Regions from separate parts of the Nonomuraea sp. NPDC050227 genome, predicted to be linked through region 3. Evidence: riboswitches for the same ligand, from Rfam matches in the RefSeq annotation. Region 3 holds a riboswitch; each other region holds the start of a gene.
What was found. A riboswitch is a leader RNA that binds a small molecule or an ion and turns the genes downstream of it on or off. The one in region 3 is predicted to bind thiamine pyrophosphate.
Positions count from the first base shown of each region.

Region 1: another riboswitch for thiamine pyrophosphate. It lies ahead of ACIBK9_RS30025 (FAD-dependent oxidoreductase); the one in region 3 lies ahead of ACIBK9_RS03935 (purine-cytosine permease family protein).
Region 2: another riboswitch for thiamine pyrophosphate. It lies ahead of thiC (phosphomethylpyrimidine synthase ThiC); the one in region 3 lies ahead of ACIBK9_RS03935 (purine-cytosine permease family protein).

Region 1 covers NZ_JBITJF010000008.1:218,918-229,063, forward strand. The annotation lists gene ACIBK9_RS30005 (polyprenyl synthetase family protein) at 47-1,114, shown strand; gene thiE (thiamine phosphate synthase) at 1,252-1,905, opposite strand; gene ACIBK9_RS30015 (Rv2175c family DNA-binding protein) at 1,883-2,257, opposite strand; gene ACIBK9_RS30020 (FAD-dependent oxidoreductase) at 2,288-3,457, opposite strand; TPP riboswitch at 3,510-3,626, shown strand; gene ACIBK9_RS30025 (FAD-dependent oxidoreductase) at 3,616-5,196, shown strand; gene thiS (sulfur carrier protein ThiS) at 5,193-5,393, shown strand; gene ACIBK9_RS30035 (thiazole synthase) at 5,386-6,141, shown strand; gene pknB (Stk1 family PASTA domain-containing Ser/Thr kinase) at 6,421-8,346, shown strand; gene alc (allantoicase) at 8,356-9,303, opposite strand; gene allB (allantoinase AllB) at 9,304-10,146, opposite strand, start outside.
Region 2 covers NZ_JBITJF010000009.1:5,577-15,722, reverse strand. The annotation lists gene ACIBK9_RS31355 (ATP-binding protein) at 1-1,045, opposite strand, end outside; gene ACIBK9_RS31350 (hypothetical protein) at 1,064-1,393, opposite strand; gene ACIBK9_RS31345 (SDR family oxidoreductase) at 1,523-2,269, shown strand; gene ACIBK9_RS31340 (hypothetical protein) at 2,469-3,302, shown strand; gene ACIBK9_RS31335 (DUF3427 domain-containing protein) at 3,393-6,482, shown strand; gene ACIBK9_RS31330 (SDR family oxidoreductase) at 6,562-7,413, shown strand; gene thiC (phosphomethylpyrimidine synthase ThiC) at 7,423-8,901, opposite strand; TPP riboswitch at 8,894-9,006, opposite strand; gene ACIBK9_RS31320 (class I SAM-dependent methyltransferase) at 9,042-9,662, shown strand; gene ACIBK9_RS31315 (glycosyl hydrolase family 95 catalytic domain-containing protein) at 9,622-10,146, opposite strand, start outside.
Region 3 covers NZ_JBITJF010000001.1:723,285-733,430, reverse strand. The annotation lists gene ACIBK9_RS03960 (LCP family protein) at 1-581, shown strand, start outside; gene ACIBK9_RS03955 (GPP34 family phosphoprotein) at 639-1,289, opposite strand; gene ACIBK9_RS03950 (TenA family protein) at 1,313-1,918, shown strand; gene ACIBK9_RS03945 (Fpg/Nei family DNA glycosylase) at 1,956-2,834, shown strand; gene ACIBK9_RS03940 (rhodanese-like domain-containing protein) at 2,861-3,184, shown strand; TPP riboswitch at 3,236-3,349, shown strand; gene ACIBK9_RS03935 (purine-cytosine permease family protein) at 3,340-4,677, shown strand; gene ACIBK9_RS03930 (methylated-DNA--[protein]-cysteine S-methyltransferase) at 4,663-5,235, opposite strand; gene ACIBK9_RS03925 (ATP-binding protein) at 5,331-7,199, shown strand; gene ACIBK9_RS03920 (ATP-binding protein) at 7,351-7,776, shown strand; gene ACIBK9_RS03915 (YidC/Oxa1 family membrane protein insertase) at 7,773-8,414, opposite strand; gene ACIBK9_RS03910 (DUF6412 domain-containing protein) at 8,490-8,690, opposite strand; gene ACIBK9_RS03905 (hypothetical protein) at 8,687-8,860, opposite strand; gene ACIBK9_RS03900 (response regulator transcription factor) at 8,967-9,665, shown strand; gene ACIBK9_RS03895 (HAMP domain-containing sensor histidine kinase) at 9,662-10,146, shown strand, end outside.

The DNA.
Region 1 (10,146 bases), on a different contig from region 3:
TAGACCGGGGACCCGACCCCGAGTCCGCGCCCACTAGTCTCAAGGCATGACCACTGACGCCGCGAGCATGGACGCCCTGCGCACCCAGGTGGAGCGCGCCCTCGGGGAGTTCGTCGAACGGCAGCTGCCCGCCTCGGGCGACGCCGAGCTCGAACCGCTGCGCGCCGCCGCGGGCGACCTGCTGGCCGGCGGCAAGCGCCTGCGTCCCGCGTTCTGCTACTGGGGCTGGCGCGGCGCGGGCGGCACCGACGTGCCCGAGATCTTCACCGCCGCCGCGTCGCTGGAGCTGTTGCAGGCCAGCGCGCTCGTGCACGACGACGTGATGGACAAGAGCGACCTGCGCAGGGGCATGCCGGCCGCCCACCGCCGTTTCCAGTCCCTGCACGAGAAGGAGGGCTGGCACGGCTCGGCCGAGCAGTTCGGCGAGGGAGCCGCCATCCTGCTGGGCAACCTGCTGCTGGTGTGGTCGGGCGAGATGTGGCGCACCAGCGGCCTGCCGCCGGCGTCGCTGGCCGCCGCCCAGCCCGTCCACGACCACATGCGCACCGAGCTGATGTGCGGCCAGTACCTCGACCTGCTGGAGCAGGCCCACGGCGAGAACACCTTCGAGTCGGCGCTGCGGGTGGCGCTGTTCAAGAGCGGCAAGTACTCGGTGGAGCAGCCGCTCAGGCTCGGCCTGGTGCTCGCGGCCGGCGCGCTGGAGCCGTGGATGGACGAGCTGTGCACCGGCTACGGCCGCCGCGTCGGCATCGCCTTCCAGCTCAGGGACGACATCCTCGGCGTCTTCGGCGACCCGGCCCAGACCGGCAAGCCGGCCGGCGACGACCTGCGGGAGGGCAAGCGCACGATGCTGGTGGCCCGCACCCTGGCCGGGGCGGCTCCGGAGGCGGCCGCGACGGTGCGCAGGCTGCTCGGCGACCCCGCGCTCGACGAGGACGGGGTGAGCGCCCTGCGCGAGATCATCACGGACAGCGGCGCGCTGCGGGAGTGCGAGGACCTGATCGCCGGCTATCTCGCCGACGCGCTGGCCGCGCTCGACGAGGCGCCGGTCACCGCCGGTTCGCGCACGGCGCTGACCGAGCTGGCCATCGCCGCGACATCCCGCAGGACCTGACCCCGGGCCCCTGGTACCGGCGGCCGGCCTGAGCGGCCCGCTTCGCAGGCGGCCTCGCCGCGGAGTGCGGGCGCCCGTCGTGGACGGGCGCCCGGTCAGTGTCAGGGGGTCAGTGTCAGGGTCAGGGGGGCAAGGGGTCAGGGGGTCAGGCGTTTGGCGAACTCGGCCGCCGCCGCCCCCGGGTCCTCCGCGTCGGTGATCGCGCGTACGACCACCACGCGGCTCACGCCGTACGACATGACCTCGTCGAGGTTGGTGAGGTCGATGCCGCCGATCCCGAACCATGGCCGCGGCGCGGCCGCCCCCGGGGCCGGTCCCAGTGAGGCCGCGTGCCGCAGCAGCGCCGGGCCGGGCGCGTGGCGGCCCGGCTTGGTCGGCGTGGGCCAGATCGGGCCGCAGCAGAAGTAGTCGACGCCCTCCTCCACGGCCGCGGCGGACGCCTCGGCGACGGAGTGGGTGGACCGGCCGATGACGATGTCGTCGCCGAGCATCTCTCGCGCGACCGTCACGGGAAGGTCGTCCTGCCCCAGGTGGAGCACGTCGGGCCGGGCGGCGAAGGCGATGTCCGCCCGGTCGTTGACGGCCAGCAGCTTGCCGTGCCGGTCGCAGGCGTCGCGGAAGACTTCCAGGAGCGCGAGTTCTTCGCGTGCCTCCAGGCCCTTCTCCCGCAGCTGGATGATGTCCACGCCGCCGGCCAGCACCGAGTCGAGGAACTCTGCCAGGTCGCCGCGGTCGCGGCGGCCGTCGGTGCAGAGATAGAGGCGGGCCTCAGAAAGCGAGGGCCTGGGCACGCCGCTTGACCTCCGTGTGACGGCCGGCCTTGATCGCCTCGATGGGCGACCCCGGCAGGGACTCGTCTGGGGTGAAGAGCCAGCGCAACGACTCGATGTCGTCGTAGCCGGCGTCCTGCAACACGGTCAGTGTGCCGGGCAGGCCCTTCATCACGTCCTTCCCGTCGAGGAACACCGCGGGAACCTGTGGCCCGCCGCCGCCACGGCGCACGCCGAGCAGCTTGTGGTCCTTGAGGAGTTGCTTGGCCCGCCCGATCGAGAGGTCGAGGCGTGAGGCCACTTCGGGGAGAGTGAGCCACTCGTCGACGAGCTGGTCGGTCTCCCGGTCGATCTGTGCAACAGAAAGCGTCACGAAACCACAACTACCACATGCCGTCCTTGCTCAAACAACACAATCCCGTAGGGGGACCTCTGGATCTACCAGGCGTTCTGTGTCGAGGCGATGCCCGCCTTCGATGATCCTACGGCCCTGCACGTAGTCCCGGGGCCGGTCGACGGCGAGCACGGCGGCGAGGGTGTCGCCGGACGTCAGCCAGACGGCCGACCACTTGCCCTCGGGCTCGCCCCGGTAGAGCAGGCGGTCGCCGGAGGGGTGGTGGCCGATGTACTGGACCATGTGGCCGAACTGCTCGGACCAGAAGTAGGGGGCCGGGTCGTAGACGGCCTCCTCCCCCAGCAGGGTCGCGGCGGCGACCTCGGGCGAGCCGAGCGCGGTGTCCCAGTGCTCGACGCGCAGCCGGACGCCGTAGCGGCGCGACCACCAGGCCGCGCAGTCGCCGGCGGCGACCACGTTCGGCATGGACGTGCGCAGGTGCTCGTCGGTGACGACGCCGTTGTGCAGGTCGATGTCGGAGCCGGCCAGCCACTCGACGGCCGGGCGCACGCCGATGCCCGTGACGACCACGTGCGCCTGGACGAACTCGCCGCCCACCAGCCGCACGCCGCCCTCGTCCACCTCGTCGACCATGGTGTTCAGGCGCAGGTCGATGCCGTCGTACCAGTGTCGCGTGCGGGCGCCGATCTCCGGGCCCACGGCGTTGGCCAGCGGGGCGGGGCCGGCCTCGATCACGGTCACCGAGCAGCCGGCCTTGCGGGCGGCGGTGGCGACCTCGGCGCCGATCCAGCCGGCGCCGATGATCGCCACATGGGCTCCGGCCACGAGCCCGGCGCGCAGCTCGTGGGCGTCGTCGAGGGTGCGCAGGACGTGCTGGGGGCCGTCGCCGGGCACGGTGATCGGCTCGGTGCCGGTGGCGATCACGAGGCCGTCGTAGCCGAGCTCGCCCTCGGTCGTCTCCACGACGCCCTCGCGCAGGGCCTTGGCGGTGACCCCTGGCCAGAAGTCGACCTCCAGCGCGTCGAGGTCGGCCTCCAGGAAGCTGGAGTCGGCCGCGCCGGACAGCACGGCCTTGGACAACGGCGGACGGTCGTAGGGCCGATGGCGCTCCTGGCCGATCAGCGTGATCCGTCCGGTGAAGCCGCGCCCGCGCAGCGCCTCCGCGCTGCGCAGCCCGGCCAGGCCCGCTCCCACCACTACGACATGGTTCACGTTCATGACCATAACGGGGGCGGTGCCGGCACGTCGCGCCGAGGCCGTAGGCTGGAGGCGCAAGACGCGCGGGAGTCCGGCCGTCACCGGGCTGAGAGGAAGGCTTGAGCGGGCCTTCGACCGCAAGACACCTGATCCGGATCATGCCGGCGAAGGGAGCGCGGATGAATGTGATCGTGGGCGGCGGCGTCGTCGGGTTGTCGATCGCCTGGCGGCTGGCCCGCGAGGGGCTGCCCGTCACGGTGGTCGATCCGGCCCCGGGGCGCGGGGCGTCCTACGCGGCGGCCGGGATGCTGGCGCCCGTCAGCGAGGTCGCCTACACCGAGGAGCCTTTGCTGCGGCTGGGGGCCGCCTCGCTGAGCCGATGGCCGTCCTTCGCCGCCGAACTGGCCGCCGACGCGGGCCTCGGCCCCGATCTCGGTGCGGGCTCTGGGGCGGGTCTCGGCACGGGGCTGAGCGGCGGTCCCGGTGGCGGGGCCGGGGCGAGGGCCGGGGAGGCGTTCGGGGGCGCGTTCGGGGTGATCGGGCCGGAGGGGGCCGCTGGTCGTGCGCTCGACCTGCGCGCCGACGGCACGCTCGACGTCGCCTTCGGGGCCGACGACCTCGCGGCGCTCGACGACCTGGCGGCGTTCATGGACAAGCTGGGGCTGCGGGTCGAGCGGCTGACCGGGCGCGAGTGCCGGCGTCTGGAGCCCATGCTGGCCCCTTCGGTGCGCGGCGGGCTGCTGGCCCCCGGTGACGCCTGGGTCGATCCGCGCCGGGTCACGGCGGCGCTGCTGGCCGCGCTCGACCGGCTGGGCGTGCCCGTGGTGCGGGCGCGGGTGACCGGCCTGCTGCGCGACGGCGACGCCGCTCCGGGCGCCGCGACAGGCGCTGGGACCAGCTCTGGCACCGGCGCTCTGACCGGCGGTGGGATCAGCTCTAGGACCGGCGCTGGGATCGGTGCTGGGGCAGGCGGTGCGGCAGGACCTGTGGCGGGAGCCGTGACAGGTGCTGTGACAGGGGTGCGGCTTGAGGCCGTGCTCGGTCAGCCTGAGCCGGCGGTGCCGGAGATCGCGGCCGAGCGGGTGGTGCTGGCCGCCGGGGCGTGGAGCGGGGAGCTGGCCGACGTGCCCGTCCGGCCGGTCAAGGGGCAGATCATGCGGTTGCGCTCGCCGCAGCCGCTGCTCGGCCGGTGCGTACGCGGGATGGTGCACGGCGCGCCCGTCTACCTCGTCCCCAGGGGCGACGGCGAGCTGGTGCTCGGGGCGACCCAGGAGGAGCTGGGGTTCGACACCCGGGTGACCGCGGGCGGGCTCTACGAGCTGCTGCGCGACGCCAGGGAGCTGGTGCCGGGCGTCACCGAGCTGGAGGTCGCCGACGTGGTCGCCGGGCTGCGTCCGGGCACCCCCGACAACCTGCCGATCATCGGGGCGGGCGAGGTCCCGGGGCTGGTGCTGGCGACCGGCCACCATCGGGGCGGGGTGCTGCTGGCCCCCCTGACGGCGGCCCTGGTCACGTCGGCGGTGCTGACACCGTCCACGACGCCCCCGTCCGCGACGTCGAGGCCCCCGACGGCGGCCCCGACAACGGCCCAGACAGGCACACAGGCCGCGGCCCAGGCGGCGGTGCAGACAGGCACGCAGCCGGCGGCCCAGGCGGCGGCTCGGGTGGCGGGGGTTTCGACGGGCGCGGGGATTCTGACGGGTGAGGAGGGCGAGCTCGCCGCGCTGTGCTCGCCCGCGAGATTTCGGGATATTTCATGATTGTGACGATCAACGGCGCCGCGCACGAGGTGGCCGACGGCACCACCGTGGCCCAGGCCGTACGGACGCTGACCACCGCCACCACCGGCGTGGCCGTGGCCGTGAACGACGAGGTGGTGACGCGGAGCTCGTGGGAGACGACGGCGCTCGGCGACCGCGACCGCGTCGAGGTTCTGACGGCGGTGCAGGGTGGATGAGCTGATCATCGCCGGGGAGAAGTTCGCCTCCCGGCTCATCATGGGCACCGGCGGCGCGCCCTCCCTGGAGGTGCTCGACCAGGCCCTGGTCGCCTCGGGCACCGAGCTGACCACGGTGGCCATGCGGCGGCTCGACCCGGGCGCCCGCGGCTCGGTCCTGGACGTGCTGCGCCGCCGCGACATCAAGGTGCTGCCGAACACCGCGGGCTGCTTCACCGCGGGCGAGGCCGTGCTGACGGCCCGGCTGGCCCGCGAGGCCCTGGGGACGAACTGGGTCAAGCTTGAGGTCATCGCCGACGAGCGCACGCTGCTGCCCGACCCGATCGAGACGTTCGACGCCGCCGAGCGGCTGGTGGCCGACGGGTTCGTGGTGCTGCCGTACATCGGCGACGACCCGGCGCTGGCGCGGCGGCTGGAGCAGGCCGGCTGCGCGGCGGTGATGCCCTTGGGCGCGCCGATCGGCTCGGGGCTCGGGATCAGGAACCCGCACAACATCGAGCTCATCGTGGAGTCCGCCGGGGTGCCGGTGATCCTCGACGCCGGCATCGGCACGGCCAGCGACGCCGCCCTGGCCATGGAGCTGGGCTGCGACGCGGTGCTGCTGGCCACGGCGGTCACCCGGGCGCAGCGGCCCGAGCTCATGGCCTCGGCGATGAGGGCGGCCGTGGCGGCCGGACGCCAGGCTCGGCAGGCGGGCCGGATCCCGCGCCGGCGCTACGCCGAGGCGTCCTCACCGACGACCCCCTAAAGGCGCCCCAGAGACGCCCAGGAGACGGCCGGAGACACCCCGGAGACACCCCGGGGACGCCCCCGGGAGACGGCCCGGAGACGCCCGCGCGAGACGGCCCCGGAGACGCCCCGGAGACGACCTGGTGATCCCCTGGAGATCCCCCTCCGAGACTGCCGGAGGGACCGGCTCGCGCCGGCCCTTCCGCCGGTCGGGGCCGCTCTCGCGGGAACGTCTCCGCATCGGTTTCGGGCGCGTGGGCCCTGCCGGTGGCAAAACGCCCGTAAACTCAGGGGGGTGGTGGATAAGACGACTGCGGACCCCCTGGTCGGGCGGCTCCTCGATGGGCGTTACCGCATCGAGAGCCGGATCGCCCGGGGCGGTATGGCGACCGTCTACCTGGCGCTCGACGTCCGGCTGGATCGCACTGTCGCGTTGAAGGTCATGCACCGCTCGCTCGCCGAGGACCCGGCGTTCGTCCGCAGGTTCATCGGCGAGGCCAAGTCGGTGGCCAGCCTGTCCCACCCCAACGTGGTGCACGTCTTCGACCAGGGCACCGACACCGACGTCGTCTACCTGTCGATGGAGTACGTGCCGGGCCGCACGCTGCGCGACATCCTGCGCGAGCGCGGCAGGCTGCCCGCCCGCGAGGCGCTGGAGATCATGATCCCGGTGCTGGCCGCCCTGGGCGCGGCCCACCAGGCCGGGATGGTCCACCGCGACGTGAAGCCCGAGAACGTGCTGATGACCGACGACGGCCGGGTCAAGGTCGTCGACTTCGGGCTGGCCAGGGCGATCGAGGCGACCAACCAGACCCGTACCGGCGTGATGATCGGCACGATCGGCTACATGTCGCCCGAGCAGGTCACCACCGGCGGCGCCGACGTGCGCAGCGACGTCTACGCCGCCGGCATCATGCTGTTCGAGCTGGTGACCGGGCAGCAGCCCTACGACGGCGAGACGCCGATGTCGGTGGCCTACCGGCACGTGCACGACACGGTGCCGCCGCCGTCGTCGCTGGTGCCCGAGGTGCCGCCGCTGATCGACACGCTGGTCGGGCACGCCACGGCCCGCGAGCCCCACGACCGCCCGGCCGACGCCACGGCGATGCTGGTCGAGGCGGTCGACGCCCACCGGATGCTGCCCCGGCTGAGCACCCCGCCGGCCATGACGGCCGTGTTCAACCAGTCGATGCCGCCGCGGCCGAGCGGCGCGGGCGCCCCGTCGATGCCGCTGGCCGCGCCGGCGCACACGCTGATCCAGCCGCGCGCCGAGGTGACGCCGCCGGTGTCGCCGCCGCCGTCCAGGCGTTCGTTCAGGCCCAACTGGTTCCTGGTCCTGCTCGCCGCGGTCATGGTCGTCGCGGTGGCGGTGACCGGCTGGTACTTCTCCCAGACCCAGTACGTGCAGGTGCCCGACCTCGTCGGCCAGAACGTGGTGGTCGCCGAGCGCGCCGCCACGAGCAAGGGCTTCAAGGTCAACAAGGTCGCCGGCGAGTACAACGAGGACACCGCCGAGGGGCTGGTGCTGCGTACCGACCCCGAGGGCAAGACCGAGGTGGAGAGCGGCAGCACGATCACGCTGGTGCCCTCGCTCGGCCCCAAGCGGGTGATCGTCCCCAGCGTCAGGGGCCTGACCAGCGACGAGGCCCGCGTCAAGATCGCCGAGGCCGGGCTCACCGTGGGCAGCGTCAAGCGCCTGCCCAACGGCGAGGTCGAGCGGAACAAGGTGATCCGCAGCTCCCCCGAGGCCGGCGAGAAGGTCAAGGAGGGCGCGAAGGTCGGCATCTTCGTGAGCGCCGGCATGGTGATGCCCGACGTGACCGGCATGCCGAAGGACGAGGCCGCCGCCTACCTCGGCGGCCAGGGCTTCGCGGTGCAGGTCAACGAGGTCGACGACGACGCCGAGCCGTGCACGGTCATCGCCCAGGCGCCGAAGGCCAAGTCCGAGGTCGACAAGGGCACCCCCGCGATGATCACGGTGGCGCGCTGCCAGACCGACTTCTGGGACTGGTTCAAGGGCGACAACGAGGCCCGCGACGACCAGGAGTTCCGCCTGGTGCCTGCGGTCATCGGCAAGAACGTCAAGGACGCCAAGTCGGAGCTGGAGTCGCTGGGCTTCCACGTACGGGTCCAGCGGCTGGCCAACGGCGGCGTCGTGCAGTACCAGCGGCCGTTACCGAACAGTGAGCGGCCGCCCGGCGCGACCGTCTTCCTCTGGCAGTAGCGCGCCGGGTCAGGCCAGGTGCCCGTGCAGGCGCACCCTGGCCAGCCCGCCGTCGGGGTAGATGTCGACCCGTACGTGGGTGACCGGTTCGGGGTGGCCGAGCCGGAAGCGGTGGGGCGTGTCGGGCTGCAACCGGGTCTTCGGCAGCAGCGTGACCTCGCGCCCGCCGGACAGCCCGGTGAGCGCGACGTGGCCGGGGGCGTTGAAGATCAGGTTCGTGGTGTCGATCTCGGCCAGGCGCACCAGGCCCGGCCCGGCCAGGCGGATGAGCAGCCAGTCGTTGCCCGGCCCGCGGCGGCGCGCGGTCTCCCAGCCCTCCGCCTGGTGGCGGGCCAGGCCGGGGGCGATGACGTTGTTCGGCGCGGAGTAGAACTCGTCGGAGCAGGCGGTGACCAGGCCGCCGTTCTGGAGGGCGGCCAGGTCGAGGCTCAGCCCCTCGTAGACGGACAGGTCGGGGCGCACCTCGCCGTGCACGCGCAGACGGGCGATGCCGCCGTCGGGGTACATGTTCAGGCGTACGTGGGTGTAGCGGGTGTCGTCCCCGGTGACCTCGACGTGGTGCTCGGCGTCGCCCTTGAGCGCCGTCCTCGGGACGATCTCCGTCCAGTCGGCGGCGGCCAGCTCGGCGGGCGAGGGATGGCCGGGCACGGCGGCGGCCTCGACCGAGGCGTACGGCGGGTAGTTGCCCTTGAACCAGGCCGTGTCGATCACCACGCCGCGGATCGCGCCCGGCAGGCCCAGCCGCACCAGCGCCCAGTCGTGGCCGGGGGTGCGGCGGCGGCGGGTCTCCCAGCCGTCGTAGACCTGGCCCTTGTTGCCGAACGTCTCGGCGCGGAAGCCGGGGCGGCCCGGCCTGATCAGGCTCTCCTTCTCGGCGAAGGACTCGTCGCTGGCCGCCACGACCGCGCCGCCGAGGGTGCGCAGGGCCAGGTCGGGCAGGGCGGTGAAGCCGGGCATCTACTGCTCCCCGAGGATGAGGCGGCCGTGCGGCTCGCCGTCCACGGGACGGCCGCGCAGCCAGGTGGTCAGGACCGCGCCCTTGAGCACGCGGCCGTGGTAGGGGGTGACGGGGTTGCGGTGGTGCAGGCGGGCGGCGTCCACCGGGTTGTCGGCGTCGGGGTCGAAGGCGACCAGGTCGGCGTCGCCGCCGGGGCGGATCGCGCCCTTGCCGGGGAGCCGGGCCGTCTCGGCGGGCGCGGCCGACATCCAGCGGACGACGTCGGCGAGGGTGTGGCCGCGCCGGGCGGCCTCCGTCCAGACCGCGGACAGGCCGAGCTGGAGGGAGGCGACACCGCCCCAGGCGGCGGCGAAGTCGGGCACCTTCAGGTCGGCGGGCGAGGGCGAGTGGTCGGAGACGACGCTGCTCAGCACGCCGCGGGCCAGGCCGTCCCACAGCAGCTCGCGGTTGGCCCGCGAGCGGATGGGCGGGCAGCACTTGTACGCCGTGCGCCCCTCGGGCACCTGCTCGGCCTCCAGCGTCAGGTAGTGGGGGCAGGTCTCGGCCGTGACCGCCACCCCGTCGGCCTGGGCCCGCGCCAGCACGTCGAGGCATTCGGCGCTGGAGACGTGCAGGATGTGCACGCGCGCGCCGGTCTCGGCGGCCAGCGCGACGACCCGCGCGACCGCGCTGCGCTCGGCGGCTCCCGGCCGCGACTCCAGGAACTCCCGGTACGTCGGCCCGCCCGGCTCGGCCAGCAGCTCGGGGTCCTCGGCGTGCACCACGACGAGCCCGCCGAACCCGGCGACCTCGGTCAGCACCGCCCGCAGCTCGGCCGTGGCGAGCGGCGGGAACTCCTCGAC
Region 2 (10,146 bases), on a different contig from region 3:
TCCGCGCCTCGGCCACCTGGTCGACCCGCCACCGCCGGTCGCCCAGCGGCCGGGCCTTGGCCACCACGCTCACCGTCAGGTCGGCCAGCTCGACCTCCTCGACCGCGAGGAAGCCGGGCTGCTCGGCCTTGGCCAGGGTGAGCAGGTCGTCCACGATCCGGTTCATCCGGTCCAGCTCGTCGGTGACCAGGGCGAGGGTCTCCGCCCGTTCGGCCGGGTCGTCCCCCATCAGCTCCAGGTGCCCGCGGATGACCGTGATGGGGGTGCGCAGCTCGTGCCCCGCGTCGTCCACGAACGTGCGCTGGACGGCGAAGGAACGTTCCAAACGGTCGAGCATGTGGTTGAACGTGGCGGCCAGCGCGGCCACGTCGTCGTCGCCGGTCACCTTGAGCCTGCGGGTGAGGTCGGCCGAGTCGCTGATCTGCTCGGCCGTCTGGCTCACCAGCCGCACCGGCGCCAGCACCCGCCCCGCCACGAACCAGCCCGCCGCCCCCGCCAGAGCCAGCGCGGCCAGCGCCGACAGCCCGAGCACGCCGACCGCGTCCACGATCTCGCCCCGATGGCGGTCGTAGAAGACGGCGGCGACGAAATGGCCGGGACGGGGGTCGGCCGCCACCCTGACCGGGATGACGGCGTACCTGACCGTGCCCTCGACGCTCTCGGTGTCGCCGTAGGCGGGCCTGGTGGCCGCGGCCAGCACTTTGACCAGCTTCTCGTCGGTGTCGAGCCGGGCCGGGGGCGTGACGGCGGTGATCCGGTCGGCCCTGCCGCCCACCATGGTGAAGAAGGTCTCCCAGCGGTCGGGCGCGTTGATCGCCAGGTAGCCGGTGAGCAGTTCCCGCACGTCGGAGACCGGCCGGCCGGTACGGGGGTCGTGGGCGGTGGCGGCATACCTGCGCAGTTTCTCGGCCTCGTTGGTGAACTCCAGGTTCATCCGGTCGTCCAGGCGGGCGAGCAGGACGGTCCAGGTCGCGAAGATCGAGACCGCCAGGGCCAGGCCGACGACGGCGAGCATCCAGCCCACGATCCGGGCGCGGGCACTCACCCGCATCCGGCTCCCCGCTCAGTCGTCGCCATCGTCTTCGTCGTCATCGTCATCGCCGTCATCGTCTTCGCGGTCGTCATCGTCGTCGTCTCCGCCGGTCCAGGCGCGATGGTGGTCGTCGTCGCCATCATCATCGCCGCCTCCGGGCTTCGGCGCGGGCGGCTTGACGGGTTCCGCCTCGGTTCCCGGCGACGTGAACGGCCGTACGTCGCCGGCCGACGTCCCCGGAGAGGTCGAGACCGTGACGGACTCCCCCAGATCGGGCCCGTCGCCGGCCGCCCGTACCCAGCCGGCCGAGAGGAACCCCGCCGCCGTCAGCGCCACGAGAATGAGCATCACGCGTTTCATGAGGTAGAGCGTCTGCCGCGCGGAGGAGACCATCCTGAGGCCAGGATGAGGAACCTCTCATCCCTTCCCATCCAGCCCGTCGTCATTAGAATCATGTTCTGATACCGGCTGGTCGGTCAGGAGGTTTTCATGAGGGTGCGGGACAAGGTGATCGTCGTGACGGGCGCGGCCGGCGGCATCGGACGGGCGATGGCCCTGCGCTTCGCCGCCGAGGGAGCCGCCGGGATCGTGCTGGCCGACCTGGACGAGTCCGGCGCGAGGGCCGTGGCCGACGAGATCGGCGACCGGGCGGTGGCCGTCCGCGCGGACGTCTCGGTCGAGTCCGACGTGGCCGCGCTGGCCGAGCCCACCCCCTTCGGACCGGTGGACGTGTTCTGCTCCAACGCCGGCATCATCGGCGGCTCCGGCCTCGACGCCCCCCTCCAGGAATGGACCTCCCTGTACGCGGTCAACGTCCTGGCCCACGTGCACGCCGCCCGCGCCGTCATCCCCGGCATGGTCGCCCGCGGCGGCGGCTACCTGCTGAACACCTGCTCGGCGGCCGGGCTGGTGAGCTGCCCCGGCGACGCGCCGTACGCCGTCACCAAGGCCGCGGCCATCGCCTTCGCCGAGTGGGTGGCCATCCACTACGCCGCGCAGGGCATCAAGGTCAGCGTGCTGTGCCCGCAGGGCGTGCGTACCGGGATGCTGGAACGCGGCGTCGAGGAGGACCACCTGACGGCGCGCGCGGTGGGGGCGTCGGGCGCGATCCTCGACCCCGCCGACGTGGCGACCGCCGTGATCGACGGCCTGGCGCCGAACGGTTCCACATCCTGCCCCACCCCGAGGTGGCCGACTTCTACCGCCGCAAGGCCGAAGCCCCGGACAGATGGCTAGCCGGAATGTCCACCTTCATCACCACCCTCCAATCCCCACCAACCGACTGACCACGAGCCGCCTCCCGCCTCCCGCCAAGCCGACCGACCACGGGCGGACCCCCTCAAACCGACGGACCACGAGCCGCCCCCTCCCCCGCAAGCGTCCCCACAAGGGGCTCCCCCTCGCCGTCGCCCTTCGCGAAAGGCCCGACCTGACCATGGACCAGCAGCTCACCCGGACCGCCCGCCAAGCCTGGCGCCGCCTGGAACCCGTCCACGGGATGATCTACTTCGTCCCCGAGGCCACCACCCGCTACGCCGCCCTCGGCCTCACCGGCATGTCCGGATATTTCACCTCACGCTCCGCCCCCTTGGGCCCCGCCCCCGCCGACCTCGTCATCGCCACGTTCTACAACTTCAACCCCGACCTCGTACGCCGCTCCCTCCCCTGGGACAAGGTCACCCCCGCCCAGGTCCTGCAAGCCCGCCTCGAAGCCGCCGCCGAAGCGCTCCGCCGGGCCGCCGTCCACGAACTGCCCGACCTCGTCCCCGTACTCACCCTGGCCAGGCGCGCCGCCGAGGCCGCCTGCGACCACCCCCAGGGCCGCCCCCTGTTCGCCGCCCACGCCGCCCTCCCCTGGCCCGACGACCCCGTCCTCCAGCTCTGGCACGCCCAGACCCTCCTGCGCGAGTTCCGCGGCGACGGCCACGTGGCGACACTGCTGGCCGAGGGCATCACCGGCCTCGAAGCCCTCGTCCTGCACGCGGCCAGCGGCGAGGTCGCCAAGCCGTTCCTCACCATGAGCCGTGCCTGGCCCCCCGACCAGTGGGCCCACGCCGAGACCACCCTCCGCACCCGCGGCCTCCTGACCGCCGACAACGACCTGACCCCCGAAGGCAAGTCCCTGCGCCACCACCTCGAAACCCGCACCGACACCCTGGCCATGCCCGCCTACGGCGCCCTGGGCGAACCCGACTGCGAACGCCTCGCCACCCTGGCCCGCCCCTTCGGCCGCCGCGTGGTGGACGCCGGCCTCCTCAAGCTCACCTGATCACCTGCGCCCCCGCCGGCGCCCGATCTACGCTGATCCTCCCGATCCAGGATCAAGGCCCAGGCGCCAGGAAACAGGAGGCAGCGACCCGTGCCCGACACCCCCGTCCCCGGCCTGTACGACTCGCTGCTCACCCGCAGACTCCAGGAGCGCGCGGCCGGCTGGCGGGACGCGGATCACCTCGTCGAGATCTCCCCCGTCGACAAGGAGGAGGTCAGCCACCTGCTGGGCCGGTTCCTCGGCGAGACGGCCACCCGGGCGTTCGCCGCGCTCAAGGACCCGGAGGAGCAGGTGCGGCTGGCCAACCGGCTGCTCGCCCTGCTCGCTGACGCTGAGGCGGAGGTCGTCTCCGACGGGCCCGCCCGCCTGCTGTCCGTCGTCCGGAACGAACCCGGCGCGGCCGCCCCCGCCAGGCCGCTGACGTCGCTCTCCGAGGCGGCCCTGCTCACCAACGCCCGCGAGGATCCCAACCTGGCCCACGAGCTGGCCACGGAGCTGGCCAGCGCCGACCGGGTCGACCTGCTGTGCGCGTTCGTCAAGTGGTCGGGGCTGCGCATCCTCGAACGTCCGCTGGCCGAGCTGGGGCGGCGCGGCGTGCCGGTGCGGGTCATCACCACGACCTACCTGGGCGCGACCGAACGCCGGGCGCTCGACCGGCTGGTCCGCGACTTCGGCGCCGAGGTCCGCGTCAGTTACGAGCAGAACTCGACCCGGCTGCACGCCAAGGCGTGGCTGTTGCGCCGCCGTACGGGCTTCGACACCGCGTACGTCGGCAGCTCGAACCTGTCCCGGGCGGCCCTGCTCGACGGGCTGGAATGGAACGTGCGTCTGTCGTCGGTGACGACGCCCCGGCTGCTGGACAAGTTCGAGGCGACCTTCGACTCCTACTGGAACCGTCCCGAGTTCGAGCCGTACGACCCGGAGACGGACGGCGGCCGGCTGGACGAGGCGCTGTCCCGGTCGCAGAGCGGTGAACGGATCTTCGACATCCCGGCCCTGGTCCCGCATCCCTTCCCGCACCAGCGGGAGATGCTGGAGGACCTCGATGTCGAACGGACCGTCCACGACCGGCACCGGAACCTGCTGGTGGCCGCGACCGGCACGGGCAAGACCGTCGTCGCCGCGTTCGACTACCGCAACCTGCAACGGCGTCTCGGTCGCCGGCCGACCCTGCTGTTCGTGGCGCACCGCCGGGAGATCCTGGCCCAGGCCATGCACACCTACCGGCAGGTTCTGGCCGTGCCGGACTTCGGCGAGCTGCACGTCGGCGACGAACGTTCCCGGCAGTGGCAGCACGTCTTCGCCTCGGTCCAGTCCCTCAGCAGGATCATCGACACCTTCGCCCCCGACCGTTTCGACGTGGTCGTCATCGACGAGTTCCATCATGCGGCTGCCCGCACGTACCGCCAGGTCATCGGCCGTCTCCGGCCCAAGGAGCTCCTGGGCCTGACCGCCACCCCCGAACGCGCGGACGGCACCTGGGTGCAGGACGAGTTCTTCGACGGGCGCATCGCCTCGGAGCTGCGCCTGTGGGACGCCCTCGACGCCGACCTGCTCTGCCCGTTCCACTATTTCGGCATCAACGACGAGACCGACCTCAGCACGGTGAAGTGGTCGCGCGGCTCCTACGACCTGGCGTCGCTGGACAACGTCCTCACCGGCGACACCGCGCGGGCGCGGCTGGTGTTCAACGCGCTCCTGGACAAGGTCAGCGACCTGGCGGCGGTGCGCGGACTCGGATTCTGCGTCTCGGTGGGACACGCGCGCTTCATGGCCGACTTCTTCACCAAGGCGGGGCTGCCCTCGCGGGCGGTGGACAGCGGCACCGACGACCTGTCGCGCAAGGACGCGCTGAAGGCCCTGCGCGAGGGGAGGGTCGCCTTCCTGTTCGCCGTGGACCTGTTCAACGAGGGCCTCGACGTGCCCGACGTCAACACCCTGCTCCTGCTGCGCCCGACCGAGAGCGCCACCGTCTTCCTGCAGCAGCTCGGCCGCGGCCTGCGCCGCACGCCCGACAAGGACGTGCTGACCGTCCTCGACTTCGTCGGCCAGCACCGCAAGGAGTACCGCTTCGGCAACCGGTTCCAGGCGCTCACCGGCTTCGTCCGAGGGCGGCTGGAGACACAGGTCAAGAACGACTTCCCGCTCCTGCCGTCGGGCTCGCAGATCGTCCTGGACCGGGTCACCAAAGACCGCCTGCTCGACGAGCTGCGGATCCATCTGAGCGCGACGGTCACCATGGTCACGCAGGAGATCCGGTCGCTCGCCGAGACATCGCTCGTGAAGTACCTGGAGGTGAGTGGCCGCGACATCGACGACCTGTACCGCAACCGCCGCTACTGGACCGACCTGCTGCGCCGCTCCGGCCTGGTCACCGCCCCCGCCTCCCCGCTGGAGAACGCGCTGGGCCGCCGGATCCGCGCGCTGCTCCACGTCGACGACCGCCCGCGGGCCGCGGCCTACGCCGGCCTGCTGCGTCCCGACGGGCCCCGCTACGACGACTGCCCGCCGACCACACAGGCGTTCGCCCGCATGTTGTTCTTCTCCTTCTGGCGGGACGGCGGCGGCTTCGCCACCTACGACGAGGGCCTGGACCGGTTGCGGGCCGAGCCGGACCTGTGCGGGGAGATCCTGGATGTCCTCGCCCACGGCGTGGAGCGCCCGCGCCATGTGACCAAGCCGCTTCCCGCGACGCTCGCCGGCGTGCCGCTGGTCCTCAACGGCCACTACTCGGCCGACGAGGTCCTGGCCGCTCTGGGCTGGGCGAGCCTCGGCGGTTCCGTGCCCGCCACCATGCGGGAGGGCGTGGCGTGGTGCCCGGCCACCCGCTGCGACGCTCTCTTCGTCACCCTGCGCAAGAACGAGAAGGAGTTCTCCCCGCAGACCATGTACCGGGACTACGCCCTGACCCCGGAGCTGTTTCACTGGGAGTCCCAGAACCGGACCGGTGCAGCGTCGGCCACCGGCCTGCGCTACCAGAGGCACGAGCACACCGGCAGCCACGTCCTGCTGTTCACCAGGGAACGCACGGAGAACGACCTTCGCCACCCCGAGCCGTACGTCTTCCACGGCACCGCCCGCTACGTCGAGCACAAGGGCGAACGCCCGATGGCCGTCACCTGGAGGCTGGACGAGGAGATGCCCGCGGACCTGTTCCGGCGCGCGGCCATCGCCGGCTGACCGCCGCGGCTCTTCGGGCAGGGGTGATCTGGGCGAAGCATGACGTTACCGATACCCCGTCAGGGGAAGATCGCCGGACATGTCGGAGACACCACCACCCCAGAGCCAGCGGTACCCGGGCCGTACGGACGAGATGTCCCCCGAGCCGCGTGACGAGATGCGCGGCTACGAGGGCAGGGACCTGCTGGCGGGCAAGAAGGCGCTGATCACCGGTGGCGACTCGGGCATCGGCCGGGCGGTGGCGGTGGCGTTCGCCAAGGAGGGCGCGGACGTCGCCATCGCCTACCTCGACGAGCACGACGACGCCAACCACACCCGCGGCCTGGTCGAGCAGGAGGGACGGCGGTGCGTGCTGCTGCCCGGCGACCTGGGCGACCGCGACCACTGCGCGACGGTCGTGGAGCAGGCGGTCTCCGAGCTGGGCGGCCTGGACGTCCTGGTCAACAACGTGGCCTACCAGGCGCCGGTCGACTCCCTGGAGGAGCTGACGGACGAGCAGTGGGAGCACACGTTCGCGGTCAACATCCACAGCTACTACCGCGTCACCAAGGCCGCGCTGCCGCACCTGCGGGAGGGCAGCGCGATCGTGAACACCTCCTCGATCAACGGCCTGCGCGGCAACAAGACCCTCATCGACTACGCCGCGACGAAGGGCGCGATCAACGCCTTCACCTACTCGATGGCCCAGAACCTGGTCGAGCGCGGCATCAGGATCAACGCCGTCGCCCCCGGCCCGGTCTGGACGCCGCTGATCCCGGCCACGATGCCGGAGGAGAAGGTGGCGAAGTTCGGCGCGCAGGTGCCGATGAAGCGGGCCGCCGACCCCGACGAGATCGCCCCTTCGTACGTGTTCTTCGCCGCCGACCGGCTGTCCTCGTACTACACGGGCGAGGTGCTGGCCCCGATCGGCGGCGAGACGCTCCCTGGCTGACCGCGCAGGTCAGAGGTAGATCGAGCCGCCCTTCCCGAGGAACTCGGCCGCCTTGTCGGCCATGCCCGCCCGCACCTCGTGGCTGAGCTTCATCGAGCAGAACTTCGGGCCGCACATCGAGCAGAAGTGCGCGGTCTTGGCGGGCGCGGCCGGCAGGGTCTCGTCGTGGAAGGCGCGGGCGGTGTCCGGGTCGAGCGACAGGTCGAACTGGTCCTCCCAGCGGAACTCGAACCGGGCGTCCGACAGGGCGTCGTCCCACGCCTGGGCCTGCGGGTGTCCTTTGGCCAGGTCCGCCGCGTGCGCCGCGATCTTGTAGGTGATCACGCCGGTCTTGACGTCGTCGCGGTTGGGCAGGCCGAGGTGCTCCTTGGGGGTGACGTAGCAGAGCATGGCGGTGCCGTACCAGGCGATCATGGCGGCGCCGATGCCCGAGGTGATGTGGTCGTAGCCAGGGGCGATGTCGGTGACGAGCGGGCCGAGGGTGTAGAAGGGCACGTCGTCGCAGAGCTCGCGCTGCAGGTCGACGTTCTCCTTGATCTTGTGCATGGGCACGTGGCCGGGGCCCTCGATCATGACCTGCACGTCGTGCGCGTGCGCGATCTTGGTCAGTTCGCCCAGGGTGCGCAGCTCGGCGAACTGGGCCTCGTCGTTGGCGTCCGCGATCGAGCCGGGGCGCAGCCCGTCGCCCAGCGAGAACGTCACGTCGTAGCGGGCCAGCAGGGCGCACATCTCGTCGAAGTGCTCGTACAGGAAGCTCTCGCGGTGGTGGGCCAGGCACCAGGCGGCCATGATCGAGCCCCCGCGCGAGACGATCCCGGTCTTGCGGCGGGCGGTCAGCGGGACGTGCGCCAGCCGCACGCCCGCGTGCACCGTCACGTAGTCGACGCCCTGCTCGCACTGCTCGATCAGGGTGTCGCGGTAGACCTCCCACGACAGCGCCTCGGGCCGCCCGCCCACCTTCTCCAGCGCCTGGTAGATGGGCACGGTCCCGACCGGGACGGGCGAGCTGCGGATGATCTGCTCGCGGGTCTCGTGGATGTTCGGCCCGGTGGACAGGTCCATGACGGTGTCGGCGCCCCACCGGGTGGCCCAGGTCATCTTCTCGACCTCCTCCTCGATCGAGGAGGTGACGGCGGAGTTGCCGATGTTGGCGTTGATCTTGACCAGGAAGTTCCGGCCGATCGCCATCGGCTCGGACTCCGGATGGTTGACGTTGGCGGGGATGACCGCCCGCCCGGCCGCGACCTCCTGCCGGACGAACTCGGGCGTCATCCCCTCCCGGACGGCCACGAACTCCATCTCCTTGGTCACCACGCCGCGCCGCGCCGCGCCGAGCTGGGTGACCGGCGACCCCCACGCCGAGCGGTCGGTACGCGACGGCCCCGAGGTGTCGTAGAGCCGCACCGACGTGCCGTTCGACAGCCTGACCTCGCGCATCGGCACCTGAAGGTCACCGATGTAGATCTTGGAAAAGCGCGCGTCGCTCATCGCGCAAACTCCCTTCGCCGGCATTATCCGGAGCAGGTTCTGGCGGTCGGCGGCTGACAGCCGTCCTCTCAGCCCGGTCCGCACCGGGCTCCCGCGTTGGTCATCGCGATCATAACCCCGCGCGTGGCAGGATCAAGGGGATGTCCGATCCCATTGCGCACACGACCGCCACCTACGACCGCATCGCGCGCCAGTTCGACGAGCAGTTCACCGAACCGCCCCCCTCGTTCGCGGCCTTCCGCGACCGGTTCGCCTCAGCCCTGCCCGCCGGAGCCACGGTCGCCGACCTGGGATGCGGCCCGGGGCGCGAGTCGGCCTGGTTCGCCGGACGCGGCCTGACCACCGTGGGCGTGGACCTGTCGATCGAGATGGCCAGGCTCGCCGCCGGGCACGGCGTGCCCACCGTCCTGGGCGATCTGCGACGCCCGCCGCTGTCGCCGGCGTCCCTGGACGGCGTCTGGTCGGCCGCGGCCCTCGTGCACGTGCCGTCCGAGCAGACCGAGGCGACGCTGCGCGCCTGGCACGCGGCGCTGCGCCCCGGCGGGGTGCTCGCGCTGACCACCGCCCTGGGCGACGGCGAGGGCTGGGAGCCGGTGCCGTACCGGACGGAGTACGAGCGCTGGTTCGTCCACCGCGACGCGGGCGACCTGCTCGCGGTGCTGGACGCGGCCGGGTTCGCGGTCGCCTGGCACGAGACGAACGTCACCCACCGCACGTGGTTCAGCGTGCTGGCGACAGCGCGCAGCTCTCCCCAGCCCTAGTCTCCAGGTCGAGCGCGAACCCGGGGCCGCGCAGCCGGGCGGTCCCGCCGCGCGCCGACGACAGCCTGACCTCGACCGGCACGCCGTCCGCCCAGGTCACCCCGACGGTGAAGCCGCCGCGGGCGCGCAGCCCGTCGAACGAGCCCGCGCGCCAGGCGGCCGGCAGCGCGGGCAGCAGCTCGATGACGCCGGCGTGGCTCTGGAGCAGCATCTCGGCCACCCCGGCGGTCGCGCCGAGGTTCCCGTCGATCTGGAACGGCGGATGCGTGTCCCACAGGTTGGGCAGCGTGCTGGCGCGCAGTTGCCCGCTCAGCATGGTCAGGGCGCGGTCGCCGTCCTTGAGCCGGGCCCAGAAGTTGACCTTCCAGGCCATGCTCCAGCCCGTGCCGCCGTCGCCGCGCGCTTCGAGGGTGGTGCGCGCCGCGGCCAGGTGCTCGGGGGCGGTGAGCTGCGTCCCGGGGTGCAGGGCGTAGAGCTGGGAGAC
Region 3 (10,146 bases):
GCGGGCCGAAGCTGCTGGTCCGCACGATCGAGACGGTCACCGGCGTGCACGTCGACAACTACATGGAGATCGGCTTCGCCGGCTTCGTGGACATCGTGGACGCGATCGGCGGCGTCGAGATCAACGTCCGGGCCGACGTCGACGACCCCAAGGCCGGGCTCAAGCTCAAGAAGGGCAAGCAGGTGCTCAACGGCGCCCAGGCCCTCGGCTACGTGCGCACCCGCAAGGGCGGCGCGCTGCCGGACTTCGAGCGCACCAAGCGGCAGCGGCAGTTCCTCGGCGCGGTGGTGAAGAAGGCCGCCAGTCCGGGCGTGCTGATCAACCCGTTCACCTCGATCCCGCTGGCCATGAGCGCCACGGACGCGGTCGAGGTCGACTCCGGCACCGGCGCGTTCGACATGCTCTCGCTGGGGCTGGCGATGGGCGACAGCCCGGTCACGACGGTGGTGCCGTTCGGCGGGAACGAGATCGTCGCCGGCGGCGGCGCGGCGGTCAAGTGGGACCGGCTCAAGGCGCTGGCCCTCTTCGACGCGCTGAAGGCCGACAAGCCGGTGCCGAAGGAGATCGTGGACGCCGGTTGACCCGTTCCCGCATAGGCGCGAGCCTCGCGGGAACGGCCGGGCCCGGTCAGGGCCGGCTCAGGTCGTGGTGGCGGCGACGACCGCGGCGGTGGAGGCGGTGGCGGCGATGGCCGCGGTGATGGCGGTGATCGTCTTGGCGACCGCCTGGCCGGCCCACTCGCCCTCGGCGATCTCCTTGACGCGCTCGCGGTCGGCGCCCGGGAAGGCTTTGCGGTCGAGCTTCGCCGCGTGCATGATCGCGATCAGCGTGGCGGTGCGCTCGTCGGGGTCGGCGCCCGCGAGGACGGCCGTGACGCGTTCGCGCACGTCGGCCTCCACCTGGGGGTCCGCCTCCGGCCAGCGCGTGGTCGGGAAGATGCCCAGGACCCGGCCGCGCTCCTCGGCCAGCACGCCCGCCTCGGCGAGCCTGGCGAGCAGGCGCCTGCGCAGCTTGTCCGACTGCAGCCGCTGCACCCACCACGCGGGCTTCCTGGCCTTGCCGTCCTCGGCCATGCGGGCGAGGGCGGCGTCGAGCTCGGCGTCGCCCAGCGGGGTGGGGTCCGTCACCGTCACCTTGTCGTCGGCCAGCTCGACGCGGCCCGCGGCGGCCAGCTCGGCGAGGATCGCGCCGCCGAGCGCGGGGTCGAGCTGGACGCCTCCGATGAGCTGCTTGCCGGTTTCCTCGTCGTGGGCGAGGAGGAGGAGTTCTTCGGCGATCGTCACGGTCATGTCCCGACACTAACCTCCCAGGCATGAGCATTTCGGAAAGACTTCACGCGATCGGCCGGCCCTTGCTCCAGGCGCAGCTGGACCATCCCACGGTGGCCGGCATCGGGCGCGGCGACCTGCCGGAGCCGGTCTTCCGGTCCTGGCTGGAGCAGGACTACCTGTACCTGCTCGACTATGTGCGGGTGTTCTCCAGGCTGGCCTGGCAGGCGCCGGACGGGCATCTGGGAGACCTGGTGGATCTGGCGTACGCGACGTACCACGACGAGCTGCGGCTGCATCGGTCGTTGTCGGCGGAGTTCGGGGCCGATCTGGACAACGCGGTGAAGGGGCCGGCGTGTGTGGCGTACACGGCGTTCCTGCTGGAGGCGGCGGGGTCGTACGGGGAGGGGTTGGCCGCGCTTTATCCGTGTATGTGGGGATATTCGAGTCTTGGGAAGATTCTCGCCGAGAACCCGCCCGCCGAGCCGCGGTACCGGGCCTGGGTGGACACCTACGCCGACCCCGCGTTCGCGGCGCTGACCGTACGGATCGGGCAGATGATCGACGAGGCCGACCCCGACCCCGTGCGGGCGGAGGCGCTGTTCGCCGAGGGCATGGCACACGAGCTCGCCTTCTGGGACGTGCCGTAGTCGCGTGCCGGTCCGGTGCGCGCCATACCCTGGGGGCATGCCGGAACTTCCCGAGGTGGAGTCGCTCACCAACTTCCTGCGCGAGCGGGCGGTCGGCCGTTCGATCGCCGGCGTCGACGTCGTCGGCTTCCAGGCGCTCAAGACGTTCGACCCGCCGGTCACCGCGCTCGGCGGGCTCACCGTCACGAACGTGTCGAGGCACGGCAAGTTCCTCGACCTCGACTGCGACGGCCTGCACCTGATCATCCATCTGGCCCGCGCCGGCTGGCTGCGCTGGCGCGACGACCTGACCGGCGCGCGGCCGGTGCGGCCGGGCAAGGGGCCGCTGGCCGTACGCGTACGGCTGGCGCCGGACGACGACGGCCTGGCCCCCGGCTTCGAGCTGACCGAGGCCGGCACGCAGAAACGGCTGGCCGTCTACGTCACCGACAAGCCGGAGGACGTGCCCGGCGTCGCCGCGCTGGGCCCCGACCCGCTCGACGACGCCTTCACCGTCGAGGCGCTCAAGCGCATCGTGGGCGGCAACCGCACCCAGATCAAGGGGCTGCTGCGCGACCAGAAGGTGATCGCGGGCATCGGCAACGCCTACTCCGACGAGGTGCTGCACGCGGCGAGGATGTCGCCGTTCAAGATCGCCGCGACGCTGACCGACGCCCAGATCGCCGACCTGCACGAGGCCATCGTGACGACGTTGCGCGACGCCGTCGAACGGGCGCACGGGCTGGCCGCCAAAGACCTCAAGGCGGAGAAGAAGTCCGGGCTGCGCGTGCACAACCGGGCCGGCCAGCCGTGCGACGTGTGCGGCGACACGATCCGCGAGGTGTCCTTCGCCGACTCCGCGCTCCAGTACTGCCCGACCTGCCAGACGGGCGGGAAGCCGCTGGCCGACCGGCGGATGTCGCGCCTGCTCAAGTAGGGTCCCGGGCGCGGGATGATGGAGGCATGACCGTTCCAGAGATCGACGTCACCGCCGTTCCCGACGACGCCTACCTGCTCGACGTCCGCGAGCAGGACGAGTGGCTGGCCGGCCACGCCCCCGAGGCCGTGCACATCCCCATGTCGCAGATCCAGGGCCGGGTCGAGGAGGTGCCCGCCGACCGCACCGTCTACGTGGTGTGCCGGGTCGGCGGCCGGTCGATGCAGGTCACGGCGTGGCTCAACCAGCTCGGGCGCGACGCCGTCAACGTGGGCGGCGGCATGCAGTCGTGGGAGTTCGCGCGCCGTCCGATGGTCAGCGAGACCGGGCAGGATCCTTTCGTGGCCTGAATGCCCCACTGTGGCGGTTCCGCCGCCATTGAGGCATGATGAGGGCGCCAACTGCATAGTCGCGGGAGCTCGGGGTGCCGGGCTGAGAGGGCAGCAACACAGCCGCTGCCGACCGCCTGAACCTGTCCGGGTAATGCCGGCGTAGGGAGTGTGCGATGACGCATGTCGTCGACGAAGTTCCGCTGACCCTTGACGGCGCGCCCCCCAAGACCCTCGGCGTCCTCGACCAGGGCGCGCTCTGGGCCAACCTCGGTGTCAGCCTCCTCGGCTTCTCCGGCGCGCTCGTCCTGATCGATCCTCTGGGCAACGCGCCGCTCAGCCTCGTGGCCGCGCTCACGGCCGCCGTGGTCGGCAGCCTCATCGGCACGGCCATGGTCGGCCTGTCGGCCATTCCCGGCACGCAGACCGGGCGGCCGGCGATGGTGCTGCTGCGCGGGCTGTTCGGGGCGAAGATGTCGTACGTCCCGTCCGTGCTGAACATCGTGCAGATGCTCGGCTGGGGGGCCTTCGAGCTCTGGGTGATCGCCAAGGCCGCGAACGCGATCTTCGGAAGCGTCCCGTACCAGGTGTGGGTGGTGGTGGCGGGGGTGCTGACCACCGCGCTCGCCGTCTGGCCGCTCGGGTCGATCCGGCTGCTGCGCCGGTACGTGACCGCCGGCGTGATCGTGTCGCTGATCTGGTTCACCGTGTCGTTCCTGGGCGAGGCGCCGACGTACACGGGCGGGTCCTGGACGGCCTTCGCCCCGGCCGTCGACTACGTCATCGCCCTGTCGGTGTCGTGGGTGCCGATGGCCGCCGACTTCGCCAGGCACTCGCGTTCCAGCCGGGCCGCCTTCACCGGCGTCGTCGGCGGCTACACCGTCGCCCAGGTGGCCTGCCTGGCCCTCGGCGTGTACGCGGTGGCCATCGCGGGCGCCCAGGCGGTCCAGGCCGACGGCATGGTCGTGTTCCAGCCGTTCGTCGCGGCGCCGCTGGGCGCGCTGTTCTTCGGCATCCTGGTGCTGCGCGAGACCGACCAGTCCTTCGCCAACGTCTACTCCACCACCGTCTCGCTGCAGAACCTGATGCCGAAGGTGGACCGGCGGATCGTCTCGACCGCGATCGGCGTGCTCACCACCGCGATCGCCCTGGTCGTGGACGTCACCTCCTACGGCGCGTTCCTCGGGGTGATCGGCGCGGTGTTCGTGCCGATGTTCGCGGTGCTGGCCGTCGACTACTTCGTGCTCGGCGGCGCGGCCCGCTGGAACACCGCCGAGGACGCGCCCTCGCGCTGGCTGATGCTGCTGCCGTGGGCGCTGGGCTTCGCCGCCTACTGGTTCACCACCTCGACGCCCACGGTCGCCGGCTGGGACGACTTCTGGGCGTCCGCCCGCGAGGCCGTCGGCTTCACGCGGGAGCCGTGGATGAACGGCGCGCTCGGCGGCGCGCTGGTCGCGGCCCTGGTGACGCTGATCATCGGCGTGCTCGGCCGGCGTCGCTCAGCGGCCCGCTGAGACCCGGCGTTCGACGTTGAGCAGGTGCTGCTTGGCGGCCACGCCTCCGGCGTAGTCGCCGAGCTCGCCGTCCTCACGGACCACCCGATGACAGGGCACGATCACGCACACCGGGTTGGCGCCGATCGCGTTGCCGACCGCGCGAAGGGCGCGCGGCCGTCCGATGCTCGCGCCGATCTCCTCGTACGTCGTGGTCGTGCCGTAGGGCACCGCCATGGTCTTCTGCAGCACGGTACGGGCGAACGGTGTGGCCAGCGCGAGGTCCACCGGCGTGGCGAAGGTGCGCAGCCGGCCGGAGAAGTACGCGTCGAGCTCCCGGCGCACCGGGTCGAGGCGGCGGGCGTCGGGCCCGATGAACGTGCCGACCTCCTTGGCCACCCGCTCGAACACGGTGTTCTCGGCCTCGAAACTGCAGGCCGCGATGCCCTTGCCGGTCACCGCGAGCACCAGCCTGCCCACGGCGCCGTCGTAGGTGCCGAACGCGATGTGTGGCGGCCCCTCGCCCTTGTAGGTGCTGGAGGTCACTCTCAGCAGGGCATCGAGGTCGCTGCTCGACATGCCGCTCACCCGTTTCAGCCACCGGAATCTTCGTGAGCGCAGCGTATCGGACGGATCGCCCGTCAGACCCACCACGCCACGTGCACTATGGAGGTGTGGGATACGCATGGGTCGGGAGTGACGAGGAGATCGCTCGCGCCGTGCTCGCCGGGTCCCCCAACGCCGTGGTGGCGCTCGACCGCGACCAGAGCGTGCTGGTCTGGAACGCGGCGGCCGAGCACCTGTTCGGCTGGACGGCGGCCGAGATGCTGGGTCGCCGGGCGCCGATCGTCCCCGACGAGCTGGCCGCCGAGCACAACGCGGTGCTGGAGCGCGTCCGCACCGGGGGCCAGGTGTCGCTGCGCACCAAGCGCGTCCACAAGGACGGCAGGCCGCTCGACCTGCGGGTGGACATCAACGCCCTGCGCATGGGCAACTCCGTGGTCGGCTACGTCCTGGCCCACCATCCCGCGCGGGCCGACGAGGTCGCCGGGCTGCGCATGGAACGCCGGGCCAGGCTGGTGCGCCGGCTCACCGACGTGGTCGGCGACATCAACTCCGAGCTGGAGCTGCCGGCCGTGCTCGACCGCATCTCGGCCAGCCTCACCGAGCTGACGGGCGCGGACGCGGGCGGGTTCGTGCTGATCGAGGGCGAGCGGCTGCGGCTGGTCAGCACGTACCGGCTGCCGGAGACGCTCAGGGGCACCACCACCGGCCTGCGGACGAGCCTGGTGGACAAGCTCTTACGGACGGGCAAGACCGTCATGCTGGAGTCCCAGGGGCTCGGCGACCTGGTGTGGGCCAGGCTCAACGGGCTGCACACGATCGCGCTCGGCCTGGCCGCGGTCGGCGGCCGCCCCTACGGGGCCCTTTACGCGTTGTTCGCCGGGCCCGCCCCCGGCCACCTGGAGCTGGAGCTGCTCGAACTGCTGGCCGGGCACGCCGGCATCGCGGTCGGCAACGCGGTGGCCTACCAGGAGGCGGTGCGGCAGCGGGCGCACGAGCGGGCCGTGTTCGACGCCAGCGCCGACGGCATCGCCGTGCTGGACGACGCCGGCCGGGTCGTGCGCTGGAACCCCGCCGCGGCCGAGCTGACCGCCTTCCCCGCCGACGCGGTGCTCGGCGGCCCGCCGCCGTTCCCGCTGCCCAGCCCCGGCGAGAAGCTCACCTTCCAGCTGGAGAACGGGCGCTGGCTGGACGTGGTGAGCGCGCGCATCGAGGAGACCGGCGAGATCGTCATCGACTTCCGCGACGTCACCCAGGCCAAGGAGCTGGAGGAGGCCAAGGACCTCTTCCTGGCCACCACCAGCCACGAGCTGCGCACGCCGATCACGATCGTGCGCGGGTTCGCCGGCACGCTCGACGCGCGCTGGGACAAGATGAGCGACGCGGAACGCCGCTCGGCCGTGCACACGATCGCCGAGCGGGCCGGATCGCTGGGCCAGCTCATGGACCACCTGCTGCTGGGAGCCAGGGCGGGCGCGGACGAGCTGGCCGTGCGGATCGAGGCGTTCGACCTAGCGGCCCGGATCCACGCGGCCACGCTCGGCCTCCCCGCGTTGTCCGACCGCCACCGCGTCGAAGTACGCATCCCGGACGAATTGCCGCCGGTGCTGGGTGACGCCCTGGCAACCGACATCGTTTTGGGGCAATTGCTGGAGAACGCGTTTAAATATTCCCCAATGGGTGGATTGATCTGTGTTGAAGCTTGGCCCGAAGACGACGGCGTGGTCGTAGTGGTGGATGACGAGGGGGTCGGAATCCCACCGCCTGACCGCGAACGGATCTTTGAGCGCTTCGTCCAGGTGGACAGCGGGGACCGGAGACGCTTTGGTGGAGTGGGGCTCGGGCTCTACATCGTGCGCAGTCTGGCCAGGGCACAGGGGGGAGAAGTGAGTGCTCAACCGAGGCCCGGAGGGGGTACGAGGATGCGGTTGATCCTGAGGCGCGCTTCCCCTATCCGATCCGACACACCGATGCGGTAACGAGGTGGTCACAGTTGAGCTGATCTATCGTCCAATGTGTACAAGCTGTGATCGAGATGCGGTTTCTGCGATTGGCTAACGGGGCATTTCGGTCGTACCGGGGAGTGTTCCCGCGGGGGGCACAGGGAACGGGGAGGTGGGTGTGTCAAGCGTGGTGCTGCTGCCGTACGCGCCGTCCAGCGTCGCCGTCGCCCGCCAGCGTCTGAGCACTGACCTGCAGGATTGTGGGGTCTACACCGCCGCGATCGACGATGCGGTGCTGGTGGTGAGCGAGTTGCTGAGCAACGCGCTGCGGCACGCGCATCCGCTGCCTTCAGGCATGGTGAGGGTCGCCTGGATGCGTAGCGACGATCACATAGAGGTGGCGGTCAGCGACGGGGGTGCGGCGACGGAGCCGCGGGCGGGCCGCCCGACCCTGTCTTCGCTCGGGGGCCGGGGGCTGGGGATCGTCGAATACGTGGCTGAGAGCTGGGGGGTTCGTCACGACGGTGACACGACGACGGTGTGGGCCATCCTGCCCGCACCCAACGGGGCGGCGGTGAACGGGCAGGTCGCGGCCCTGAAGGAGGCCGGTTAGGCGGTCCTGGCCGCCAGTACGGCCCGTTCGGTGACGGCCCACGCCGTGGAGACCAGGAGGTACAGGCCGGCCGCAAGGGGGAGCACGAGCACGGCCAGCGCGGAGCCGTACGGCAACAGCGGCATGACCTTGCGCAGCAACTCCGGCTGCTCCTCCGACACCTTGATCGAGCGTGCCGACAGCCATGCCAGCAGCACGAGCCCCGCGATCACGATGACAAAGACCGAAACCGGCCAACTGATCAGTCCGAAATTGGCCACCACGCCCGCGAGCTGCTGGCCCAGCGGCGCCCCGAACAGAGTGTGACCGGCCAGTGCCGTCGGGTGCGTGGCCACCCTGAACATCAGCCACAGGAACGGCAATTGCGCCAGCATCGGCAAGATCCCCGCGAACGGCGACGTGCCCTCCCGGGCGTACAGAGCGGTCAGCTCCTGGGACAGCCGCTCGGGATCGCGCCCATGGCGCTTGCGCAGCTCCTGCAACTTGGGCGCGAGCCGCTGCCGGACCTGGCCGGCCCGCGCCTGCCGGACGTTGAGCGGCAGCAGGACCAGGCGTACGGCGAGGGTGAACAGCACGATGGCGAGCGCGGCATGGCCGCCGGACACGCCGATGACGAACGTGACAAGTGAATCGATCATGAGCCCTTCAGACATGACGACGGATCAGGGCTCACCCATGACGATGAGCCCCGCTTTGACGGAAGCGGGGCTCGCCTAAGGCGCTCGTGGACGCGGGCGTCCGGCCGCGTCGGGATCGCGCAGCCGCTGGAAGGCCGTGCGGCGCGCGTAGGTCAGCGGGAAGCCGGGAGACTCACCGCCGAGGACGGGCGGCAACGTGGCCGCCCACGTGGCCAGCAGGAGGATCGCCATCATGGTGATCCCCACCAGCCACGGATCGAACAGAAGCGACGTCACTGCGACGAACGGGACTTACCGACGACGGTGACGGTGATGAAGACGATCAGGCCGACGACCCCGACGATCAGGGCGAACTTGAACAGACCTGCCAGCAGGGGCAGGAGGAAGTTGAACAGCACGAAGAGACCGAGAAGGGTCCCTAAAACGAGCATCACGACTCTACTCATGAGGCCACCGTACGTCCTGCGAGCATGATCCGCGAGGCTTACGAACCTGTGACGTCCATGTCCGCCACCATGTCCGCCACGTGGGGCTCAGCCGTACGGTGAGACGGTGAACACCCGCATCCTGGTGGTCGACGACGATCCGACCGTGTCCGAGGTCGTGGCGCGCTATCTGGAGCGCGACGGGCACGAGGTGGAGTGCGTGGGCGACGGCGCCGAGGCGCTGCGCAGGGCCCTGGCCGACCCGCCCGACCTCATGGTGCTCGACCTGATGCTGCCCAGGATCGACGGGCTCCAGGTGTGCAGGAAGCTCAGGGAGCGGTGGCCGGTCCCGGTGATCATGCTGACCGCGCTCGGCGAGGAGATCGACCGGGTGGTGGGCCTGGAGACCGGGGCCGACGACTACGTGACGAAGCCGTTCAGCCCCCGGGAGCTGGCCTTGCGCGTGCAGTCGGTGCTGCGCCGGGCGCGGGGGGCGTCGGTCACGGCCGGCACCGGCGTGCTGCGCGACGGCGACCTCGTCGTGGACGTCGGCGCCCACGAGGTGCGGCTCGGCGGCGCGCAGGTGATGCTGACGGCCAGGGAGTTCGACCTGCTGGCCTACCTCATGCGCAACCCGCGGCAGGCGTTCAGCAGGTCGGCGCTGCTCGACCAGGTGTGGGGATGGTCGTTCGGCGACTCCTCGACCGTGACCGTGCACGTGCGGCGGCTGCGGGAGAAGGTCGAGGCGGACCCGACCGAGCCGCGGCGGATCGTCACGGTCTGGGGTGTCGGCTACCGGTACGAGCCGCAGGAGAGCGCGGGGTGACGCCTCCCGATCCCATGGTGTCGGTGAGCGAGCTGCCCATGGTCGTGGCCGTCTCGGCGGGGCTGGGGCTGCTGGTCGCCGCCGCCGGCGTATGGGCCATGGGACGGCTGCGGACCAGGTCGATCGGGGTGATGCTGGCCGTCGTGGTGGTGGTCGCCGTGGCGGCGACGCTGGCGGGCGTGGTCGCCATCACCATGAAGATGATCATCGAGGGGGCGGTCAAGGACTTCGTGCTCAGCGTGGTCGCGGTGGGCGGCCTGGTGGGGCTCGGGGTCGCGTTCGTGCTGGCCAGGCGGGTGGTGGGGGAGAGCAGGCGGCTGGTGGCGGCCGTGCGCGACGTGCCGTTCAGGGCGCCGCTGGGGTTGCCGGCCGAGCTCCAGGAGATCGCGAGCACCCTTGAGGAGGCGTACGCGCGGGAACGCGCGCTCGAAGGCGCGCGCCGGGAACTGGTCGCCTGGGTGAGCCACGACCTGCGCACGCC